Regions from separate parts of the Streptomyces prunicolor genome, predicted to be linked through region 2. Evidence: riboswitches for the same ligand, from Rfam matches in the RefSeq annotation. Region 2 holds a riboswitch; the other holds the start of a gene.
What was found. A riboswitch is a leader RNA that binds a small molecule or an ion and turns the genes downstream of it on or off. The one in region 2 is predicted to bind glycine.

Region 1: it holds a riboswitch for glycine, as region 2 does, so the genes downstream of both, gcvT (glycine cleavage system aminomethyltransferase GcvT) here and gcvP (aminomethyl-transferring glycine dehydrogenase) in region 2, are expected to answer to the same signal.

What each region holds. Positions count from the first base shown of each region.
Region 1 is NZ_CP108676.1:7,584,767-7,588,973, reverse strand. Features, by position in the region: gene OG588_RS35010 (enhanced serine sensitivity protein SseB C-terminal domain-containing protein) at 1-208, opposite strand, end outside; gene OG588_RS35005 (enhanced serine sensitivity protein SseB) at 385-1,170, opposite strand; gene OG588_RS35000 (AAA family ATPase) at 1,235-1,927, opposite strand; glycine riboswitch at 2,077-2,176, shown strand; gene gcvT (glycine cleavage system aminomethyltransferase GcvT) at 2,321-3,463, shown strand; gene gcvH (glycine cleavage system protein GcvH) at 3,575-3,952, shown strand; gene glyA (serine hydroxymethyltransferase) at 3,969-4,207, shown strand, end outside.
Region 2 is NZ_CP108676.1:1,777,706-1,781,912, forward strand. Features, by position in the region: gene gcvP (aminomethyl-transferring glycine dehydrogenase) at 1-2,265, opposite strand, end outside; glycine riboswitch at 2,453-2,548, opposite strand; gene OG588_RS07935 (PRC-barrel domain-containing protein) at 2,663-3,034, shown strand; partial or broken gene OG588_RS07940 (DNA polymerase IV) at 3,376-4,207, opposite strand, start outside.

The DNA of each region.
Region 1 (4,207 bases), 5.8 Mb from region 2:
AGGGGGCGTAGCCGTACTTGTCGACCTGCATGTTTCCGTACTGGGCGTCCGGGGAGCCGGACTGGCCGTGCCACAGGAGCATCCAGATCTGGCCGGAGTGGGGGGTCGCGAGGGCGCGGAGGAGTGCCTCGTAGGCGTCGTAGCGCCCGGGCGTCACCTGGCGCAGCATGTGCTCGACCTGGCCGGTCGCGGTGTCGCTGGCGCTCACGAGTACCGCTCCTTCTGGTTAGTTGCCCTGCGTTGGAACCAGCTTAAGCGCCCAGTGGGTTGGGGCCTGGTGTGCGTTGGCGAGTGCGGGTGCGTCGTGGCTTGTCGCGCCCACGCGGCGGAGCCGCAAATCGGCACAGCCCCGCGCCCCTGAGGGGGTAGCCCTTGGGGCGCTTTCTAGTGACCCTGCGTATAGAAGGGGCGCACTGTCTGCCTCATCCAGTCCGCCACCGGGTCCTGGGTTACGTCGAGGAGGACCAGGTTGACCTGCCACTGAACCGTGACCTGGCCCAGCGCTCTCGCCAGGGCCTCCATCGGGGCCGCTCTCAAGTCGCCGTCCCAGTTGGTCAGTTCTACGCCTACGAACATGACCGGGGCCGCCGTCTCGATGGCGGCGAGGCAGCGGCGGGCCGTGGCGACCACGCCGATCGCGGCGAACTCGGTGGAGGCGGCGGCGAGGAAGTCGACCGGGTCGTCCTGCCAGTCGGGTTCGAAGAGGCGGACGCGGCCGCCGCTGGTGGGGCCGTCGAGGGCGGTGCGGCCGATGCGGCACAGCTCGGCCACCGCGAGGGGCGGGAGCGGGACGCCGACCACGCCGCCCGGGTTCACCGCGAGGCCGACCTGCGGGGGCAGCCCGCGCGCGAACTCCACCGCCGGCGCGATCGTGAACGACAGATGCGAGCCGACGACCTGACGGAATTGTTCCTCGGAGCTGAAGACCGGGACGAACGCCTGCCCCTCGATGTCCAGCGTCGGCAGGTCCAGCGGGCCGCTCTGCGGGCCGCCGCCGCTGGGGAGCGGGACCCAGACGAAGCTGCGGCCGAGCACCTCGACGATCCGGCCGCCGGCCGAGGGCATGCCGAGGGACGCCGAGAGCACCTCCTCCAGCTCGTTGCCCGGCCATCCGCCGTGCGGATGCGGGTGGGGGTACGCCTGTCCGGGGAAGTCCGCCGGGAAGTCCATCTACCTACCGCCTGCTGGTCAAACCGCCTGCTGTAACCCTGCTGTGGCTGAAAAGGCTAGCGGCTCAGTCGGCGAAGTCGATCCGGCGCAGCACGTCCGCCGCGTCCCGGTCCAGGAGGACCGCCGAGCCCACTCCGTGCGGCAGTTCACCGCGCTCCACCACGCGCAGCAGACGGGCGGCGGCCCTCCGGTGGCGCAGGAACGCGTAGCGCGAGACTCCGCGGCCTCGCTCGCGCTGACCGTCGAGCGCGGTGTCCGGGGTGACGTCGAGGAACACCATGTGCAGTGTGCCGCCCCGGCGCCCGGCGGCCCGGGCCAGCCAGCCGCGCACCCAGGTCTGCGTACCGCAGTCGTGCACGACGGCTCCGGACGCGGAACGCAGGGTGCGGTGCAGGCCCGCGTAGTGGGCGAGGCGGACCAGGGGGCGGTAGATCGCGTACGGGAGGAGGCCGGACATGCGGGACACACGCGCGTCCCAGCGGTCCCGGGTGTCCTGGCTGTCGACGCCGATCCCGTTGCCGCCCGTCACCGCGCGGCGCATCAGCGTGGACTTGCCGCTGCCGGGCAGGCCGGTGACGACGACCAGGTCACGGGGGCCGAAGCGGAGTCCGTGCGGGCTGTGGCCGGCGCGCTCGCGGAGATCACGGACCGTCGGTACCGGGCGTGCCGGGCATGCCTCTCTGGCCGGGGCCGAGGGCTGCTTGGGCAGCGCTGCAGCCGAGGTCGTGGCGTACACCGTGGTCCTTGTCACCGTGATCGTCCTCCCTGCGGGGTCAGGAAAGGTTCTCCCCACTGAACGTAAAGAGAAGGTAATGCACGGTGTCTCGCGGTTCCGTTCGCGTCCGGCCACAGGCCTGTTACAAAGCCTGTGCGATGATGTGCCCGCCTAACTGCATACCGGCCGCTTGAATCCGCGCGGGAGAGTCCCCAGTCGTACGTCACCTGGGGCGCCGAAGGAGCAAGTCCCTCCCTTGAATCTCTCAGGCCCCGTTACCGCGCGGGCGAGGCACATCTGAAAAGCGGACCGCCGGCGACGGTGGTCCCACCCAAGGTGCAACCCATGTCCCGCGTGCGGTCATGGCGAACCTCTCAGGTCCCGATGACAGATGGGGAGGAACGACCTCGCCGTCATGCCTTGGGAGACCGACCGATGAGCAGTACCGCCACCCCTGAGACGCGCCGCACCGCGCTCGACGCGCTGCACCGCTCGCTCGGTGCGACGATGACCGACTTCGCCGGCTGGGACATGCCGCTGCGCTACGGCTCGGAGCGCGACGAGCACCTCGCCGTCCGCACGAAGGCCGGCCTCTTCGACCTCTCCCACATGGGCGAGATCACCGTCACCGGACCGCAGGCCGCCCAGCTCCTCAACTACGCCCTCGTCGGCAACATCGCCTCCGTGGGCCTCGGCCGCGCCCGCTACACCATGATCTGCCGGGCCGACGGCGGCATCCTGGACGACCTGATCGTCTACCGGCTGGCCGAGACGGAAGCTGCATCTTCTACCTACATGGTGGTGGCCAACGCCTCCAACGCCCAGGTCGTGCTGGACGCACTCGTCGAGCGTGCCGTGGGCTTCGACGCGCTCGTCCGCGACGACCGTGACGCGTACGCCCTGCTCGCCGTCCAGGGTCCAGAGTCCCCCGGCATCCTCAAGTCGCTCACCGACGCCGACCTCGACGGCCTGAAGTACTACGCCGGTCTGCCCGGCACGGTCGCGGGCGTCCCCGCGCTGATCGCCCGCACCGGCTACACCGGCGAGGACGGCTTCGAGCTGTTCGTCTCCCCCGGTGACGCGGAGAAGCTGTGGCTGGCGCTGACCGAGGCCGGGGCGTCGGTCGGGCTGATCCCGTGCGGGCTGTCGTGCCGCGACACCCTGCGTCTGGAGGCCGGGATGCCGCTGTACGGGCATGAGCTGTCGACCTCCCTCACTCCGTTCGACGCCGGGCTCGGCCGGGTCGTGAAGTTCGAGAAGGAGGGCGACTTCGTCGGGCGCGGCGCCCTGGAGGCCGCCGCCGAACGCGCCGCCTCGCAGCCGCCGCGCGTCCTGGTCGGGCTCGTCGCCGAGGGCCGCCGGGTCCCGCGCGCCGGGTACCCCGTCGTCGCCGACGGCCAGGTGATCGGTGAGGTCACCTCCGGCGCCCCCTCCCCCACGCTGGGCAAGCCGATCGCCATGGCGTACGTCGACGCCGCGCACTCGGCGCCGGGTACGACCGGTGTCGGCGTGGACATCCGGGGCAGTCACGAGCCGTACGAGGTCGTGGCGCTGCCGTTCTACAAGCGCGAGAAGTGACAGTCGTCGTAGCGTCACGTCTGTGACCCGGGGCGGATCGCCCCTGCATGCCGATGTCCTGCGTAGTCCCCCATTCATCAGCACTCCCCCGCGTACAGGAGAATTCAGGCCATGAGCAACCCCCAGCAGCTGCGCTACAGCAAGGAGCACGAGTGGCTGTCGGTCGCCGAGGACGGCGTCTCGACGGTCGGCATCACCGAGTTCGCGGCCAACGCGCTCGGCGATGTCGTCTACGCCCAGCTCCCCGACGTCGGCTCCACGGTGACCGCGGGCGAGTCCTGCGGTGAGCTGGAGTCGACCAAGTCGGTGTCCGACCTGTACTCGCCCGTCGGCGGCGAGGTCACCGAGATCAACGAGGACGTCGTGAACGACCCGTCGCTGGTGAACTCGGCGCCCTTCGAGGGGGGTTGGCTGTTCAAGGTGCGTGTCGCGGAGGAGCCGGGCGACCTGCTCTCCGCCGACGAGTACACCGCGTTTTCCGCCGGCTGAGGAGTCGTACACCCACATGTCTGTACTGAACACGCCCCTGCACGAGCTCGACCCTGACATCGCCGCGGCCGTCGACGCCGAGCTGCGCCGGCAGCAGTCCACGCTGGAGATGATCGCCTCGGAGAACTTCGCTCCGGTCGCGGTCATGGAGGCGCAGGGCTCGGTCCTCACCAACAAGTACGCGGAGGGGTACCCGGGCCGTCGTTACTACGGCGGCTGCGAGTACGTCGACGTGGCCGAGCAGATCGCGATCGA
Region 2 (4,207 bases):
CGCCGAGATCGGCCCAACTCCGGTCTCCGGCCCGGCCGCCGGCTGCAACGGGTGGTTCGGCAGATACGGCGCCAGATGCGCACGCACACCCACCGGCCCGACCCCCGGCCCACCCCCACCGTGCGGAATGCAGAACGTCTTGTGCAGATTCAGATGCGAGACATCCCCACCGAAGTGCCCCGGCTTGGCAAGCCCCACAAGGGCGTTGAGGTTGGCACCGTCGACGTAGACCTGCCCACCCGCCTCGTGCACCTGCGCACAGATGTCGGCGACGTGCTCCTCGAACACCCCGTGCGTGGACGGGTAAGTGATCATCAACACCGACAGTTCGTCGCGGTACTGCTCGATCTTCGCCCGCAGATCCTCGACGTCGATCTCACCGTCCTCGGCGGTCTTCACGACGACGACCTTCATCCCGGCCATCACGGCACTCGCGGCATTGGTCCCATGCGCGGACGACGGAATGAGGCAGACGGTCCGCTGCTCATCACCATTGGCCCGGTGATACCCGCGTACGGCGAGCAGCCCGGCCAACTCCCCCTGCGAACCGGCATTCGGCTGCAACGACACCTTGTCGTACCCGGTGACCTCGGCGAGCCGCTCCTCCAACTCCCGGATGAGCGTGAGGTATCCCTGCGCCTGCTCGGCGGGCGCGAAGGGGTGCAACTGCCCGAACTCGGGCCAGGTGACCGGCTCCATCTCGGTGGTCGCGTTGAGCTTCATGGTGCAGGAACCGAGCGGGATCATGCCCCGGTCGAGCGCGTAGTCCCGGTCGGCGAGCCGCCGCAGGTACCGCAGCATCGCGGTCTCGGAACGGTGGTCGCGGAAGACCGGGTGCGTGAGATAGGCATCGGTGCGCAGCAGCCCGGCGGGCAAGGTGTCCTCGGCCGCCACATCCAGCGCCTCAATGTCCCCATCCACCCCGAACGCGGTCCATACGGCGGCCAGTTGGGCACGCGTGGTGGTCTCGTCGCAGGCGATGGACACCTGGTCGGCGTCCACGAGATGGAGGTTAACCCCATCCTCACGGGCAGCGGCGACGACCTCGGCGGCCCGGCCCGGAACGCGCGCGGTCAGCGTGTCGAAGTAGCCGCCGTGCACGACCTCGACACCGCCGACGCAGAGCCCAGCCGCAAGGATCGTGGCGTACCGATGCGTCCTCCGCGCGATGCCCTTGAGCCCCTCGGGCCCGTGATAGACGGCGTACATGCCGGCCATCACCGCAAGCAGCACCTGAGCGGTACAGATGTTGCTGGTGGCCTTCTCGCGGCGGATGTGCTGCTCGCGCGTCTGCAGGGCGAGGCGGTAGGCCTTGTGCCCGTCGGCGTCGACGGACACGCCCACGAGCCGCCCGGGCAGGCTGCGCGCGAACTTCTCGCGCACGGCCATGTATCCGGCGTGCGGCCCGCCGAAGCCCATCGGCACCCCGAAGCGCTGCGTCGTACCGACCGCGATGTCCGCCCCCAACTCACCCGGCGACTTCAGCAACGTCAGCGCGAGCAGATCGGCGGCGACGGTGACGAGCGCACCGAGCGCGTGCGCCTGCTCGATCAGCGGCTTGATGTCGCGTACGGCACCGGAGGCGCCCGGGTACTGCACAAGCACGCCGTTGATCTCCCGCTCGGCGAGCTCGGCCGGGATGCCCTCGCTGAGGTCGGCGACGACGACCTCGACGCCGGCCGGCTCGGCACGCGTCTCGATCACGGCGATGGTCTGCGGCAACGCGTCGGCGTCGACCAGGAACAGCCCCTTCTTGTTCTTCCCCATGCGCCGCGACAACGCCACGGCCTCGGCGGCGGCCGTCCCCTCGTCGAGCAGGGAGGCACCGGAGGTGGGCAGCCCGGTCAGATCGGCGACCATGGTCTGGAAGTTGAGAAGGGCTTCGAGCCGCCCTTGCGAAATCTCCGGCTGATACGGCGTGTAGGCCGTGTACCAAGCCGGGTTCTCCATGACGTTGCGCAGGATCACGGGCGGGGTGAAGGTCCCGTAGTACCCGAGCCCGATCATGGAACCGAGGACCTCGTTGCGGTCCGCGAGGGAACGCAGCTCGGCCAGCACCTCGGCCTCGGTACGGGCGCCCGGCAGATCGAGAGCGTCGGCGTTCTTGATCACATCCGGGACGGCGGCGGCCGTGAGCTCGTCGAGCGAGCCGTAGCCGACCTGCGCGAGCATCTTGGCCCGCGCCTCCTGGTCGGGCCCGATGTGACGCTGCTCGAACGGGATGCCCTGTTCGAGCTCGGAGAGTGGAATGCGAGGGACAGTCATCAGGGAGGCCTCCTGGTCGGACACGACCTTCGAGGGCACCACGACAGTGGGGTGCCGGACGGCCTCCCCCTCTGTCATCTCAACCTGAGAGCTTCACCGGCCACCCGAAGGTCACCGGCTTTCACCGTCGGTGAGAGCGCAAGCCGTCGACACCATCAACGACACGCACCCTGCTTTCCAGAGTGACCTCGTCCGTGCGGTACGTGAGCCTGAGAGATTCCGGGGAGGATTTGCTCCTTCGGCGCCTCCGATGAAGTCTGGAGGACTCTCCCGCACGGGGTCAGCAGCCGTTCGCCAGCCTACCAGCGAGCGTTGAAGCCGAGCTTTCGAGTGGCCACCTTCCCCAATGTGCTCTTTTGTAGTGCTTACGGATGAGTTGCGACCAGGAGGAGGGCCCGTGCAGACCGATATCGATCCGCGCAACCTGATCGGCCGCAAGGCGTTCGACCGCACCGGCACCAAGATCGGCACGATCGACGAGGTCTACCTCGACGACGCGACCGGCGAGCCGGAGTGGGCGGCCATACGCACCGGCCTGTTCTCCAGAGACGCCTTCGTCCCCCTGGAGCCCAGCGAACTGATCGAAGGCACCCTCCACATCCCCTTCGACCGCTCCCTGATCAAGGACGCCCCCGACTTCGGAGTAGGCCGCCACCTCTCCCCGGACCAGGAACTCCAGCTCTACCACCACTACGGCCTCGACATCGGCCCACCCCCATCCCTCCCGGACCACGACTTCGGCAAACTCGCGGGCTCGGAAGACACCTGAGACAGCGCGGCACCCGGTTCATCACCGGCTCTTCGAATCTCCGGGGCCGTCGGCGAGGCGCCCTGAACTCCGGGACGCCGCGCAACCGACGACAACGACACGCCCTATGAGACACCAGACCCCGGCACCGCCCACGGCGTCGGCGCCACCGACCCAACCCCAGAATCTCGCACGACCGACTGCAACGACTCCCCCTGCGAGTCGTCAAGGCCCGGCCCCGCCGACGACATCGGCTCGACCGGTGGCTCGTCAGGTCCTCGACTCTCCGGTGGCGCCGATGCCACAGCCGGACCATCAGGACCCCTCGCAACCAACGACGACGGCTCGGCCAGCCCCTCGTCAGGCCCCCGCCCCGCCAACGGCATCACCACCCCCGGCGATTCACCCGACCCCCGCTCCACCAACGGCAACGGTTCCGCCGGCTCCAGCTCAGGATCGTCGGTCCGGAACGTCCGCACCCGTCCCGCCCCCGAATCCTCAGGCCTCTCAAACCGCACGGTGACCCTCCCCAGCCCGCTCCCCTGCACCCACCCGTGCCCGAAACCGGCGTGGTGCACATCGTGCCCAGCGGGCCAGCGCCTCTCCACAGGCGCCGCCTGCTCCTCCCCCCGCTCCTCCTCCGCGTGCTCCTCGTCAAGGAAGTCGGCCTGCTCCCCCGCCGCCTGCGCGAAGAGGTCCTCCTGCGTGTAGTCGGCGAGCCCGGAGACACCCACCCCCAGCAGCCGTACCCCGCCCGTGGTGTCCACGGAGTCCAGCAACCGGGCCGCCGCCTCCCGCACCACCCCCGGGTCGTCGGTGGGCCCACGCAGCGTCTCGGACCGGGTGAGCGTCGAGAAGTCGTACCGCCGCACCTTCAGCACGATGGTCCGCCCCGAGAGCCCGGCCGCCCGCAGCCGCCGCACACACCGGTCGGCCAGCCGCTGCACCTCCAGGCCCACCCGCACCCGGTCGTGGATGTCGACGTCGTACGTGTCCTCGACCGACACCGACTTCGTCTCCCGCTCGGCCACCACGGGCCGCTCGTCGTGCGCCAGCGCCATCGCGTACAACCCGTGCCCGTGTGCCTTGCCCACCAGCCGTACGAGCTCGTCCTCGCCCGCCTCGGCGATCTCGTCGACCGTGGTGATCCCGGCCCGCCGCAGATGATCACCCGTCGCCGGTCCGACCCCCGGC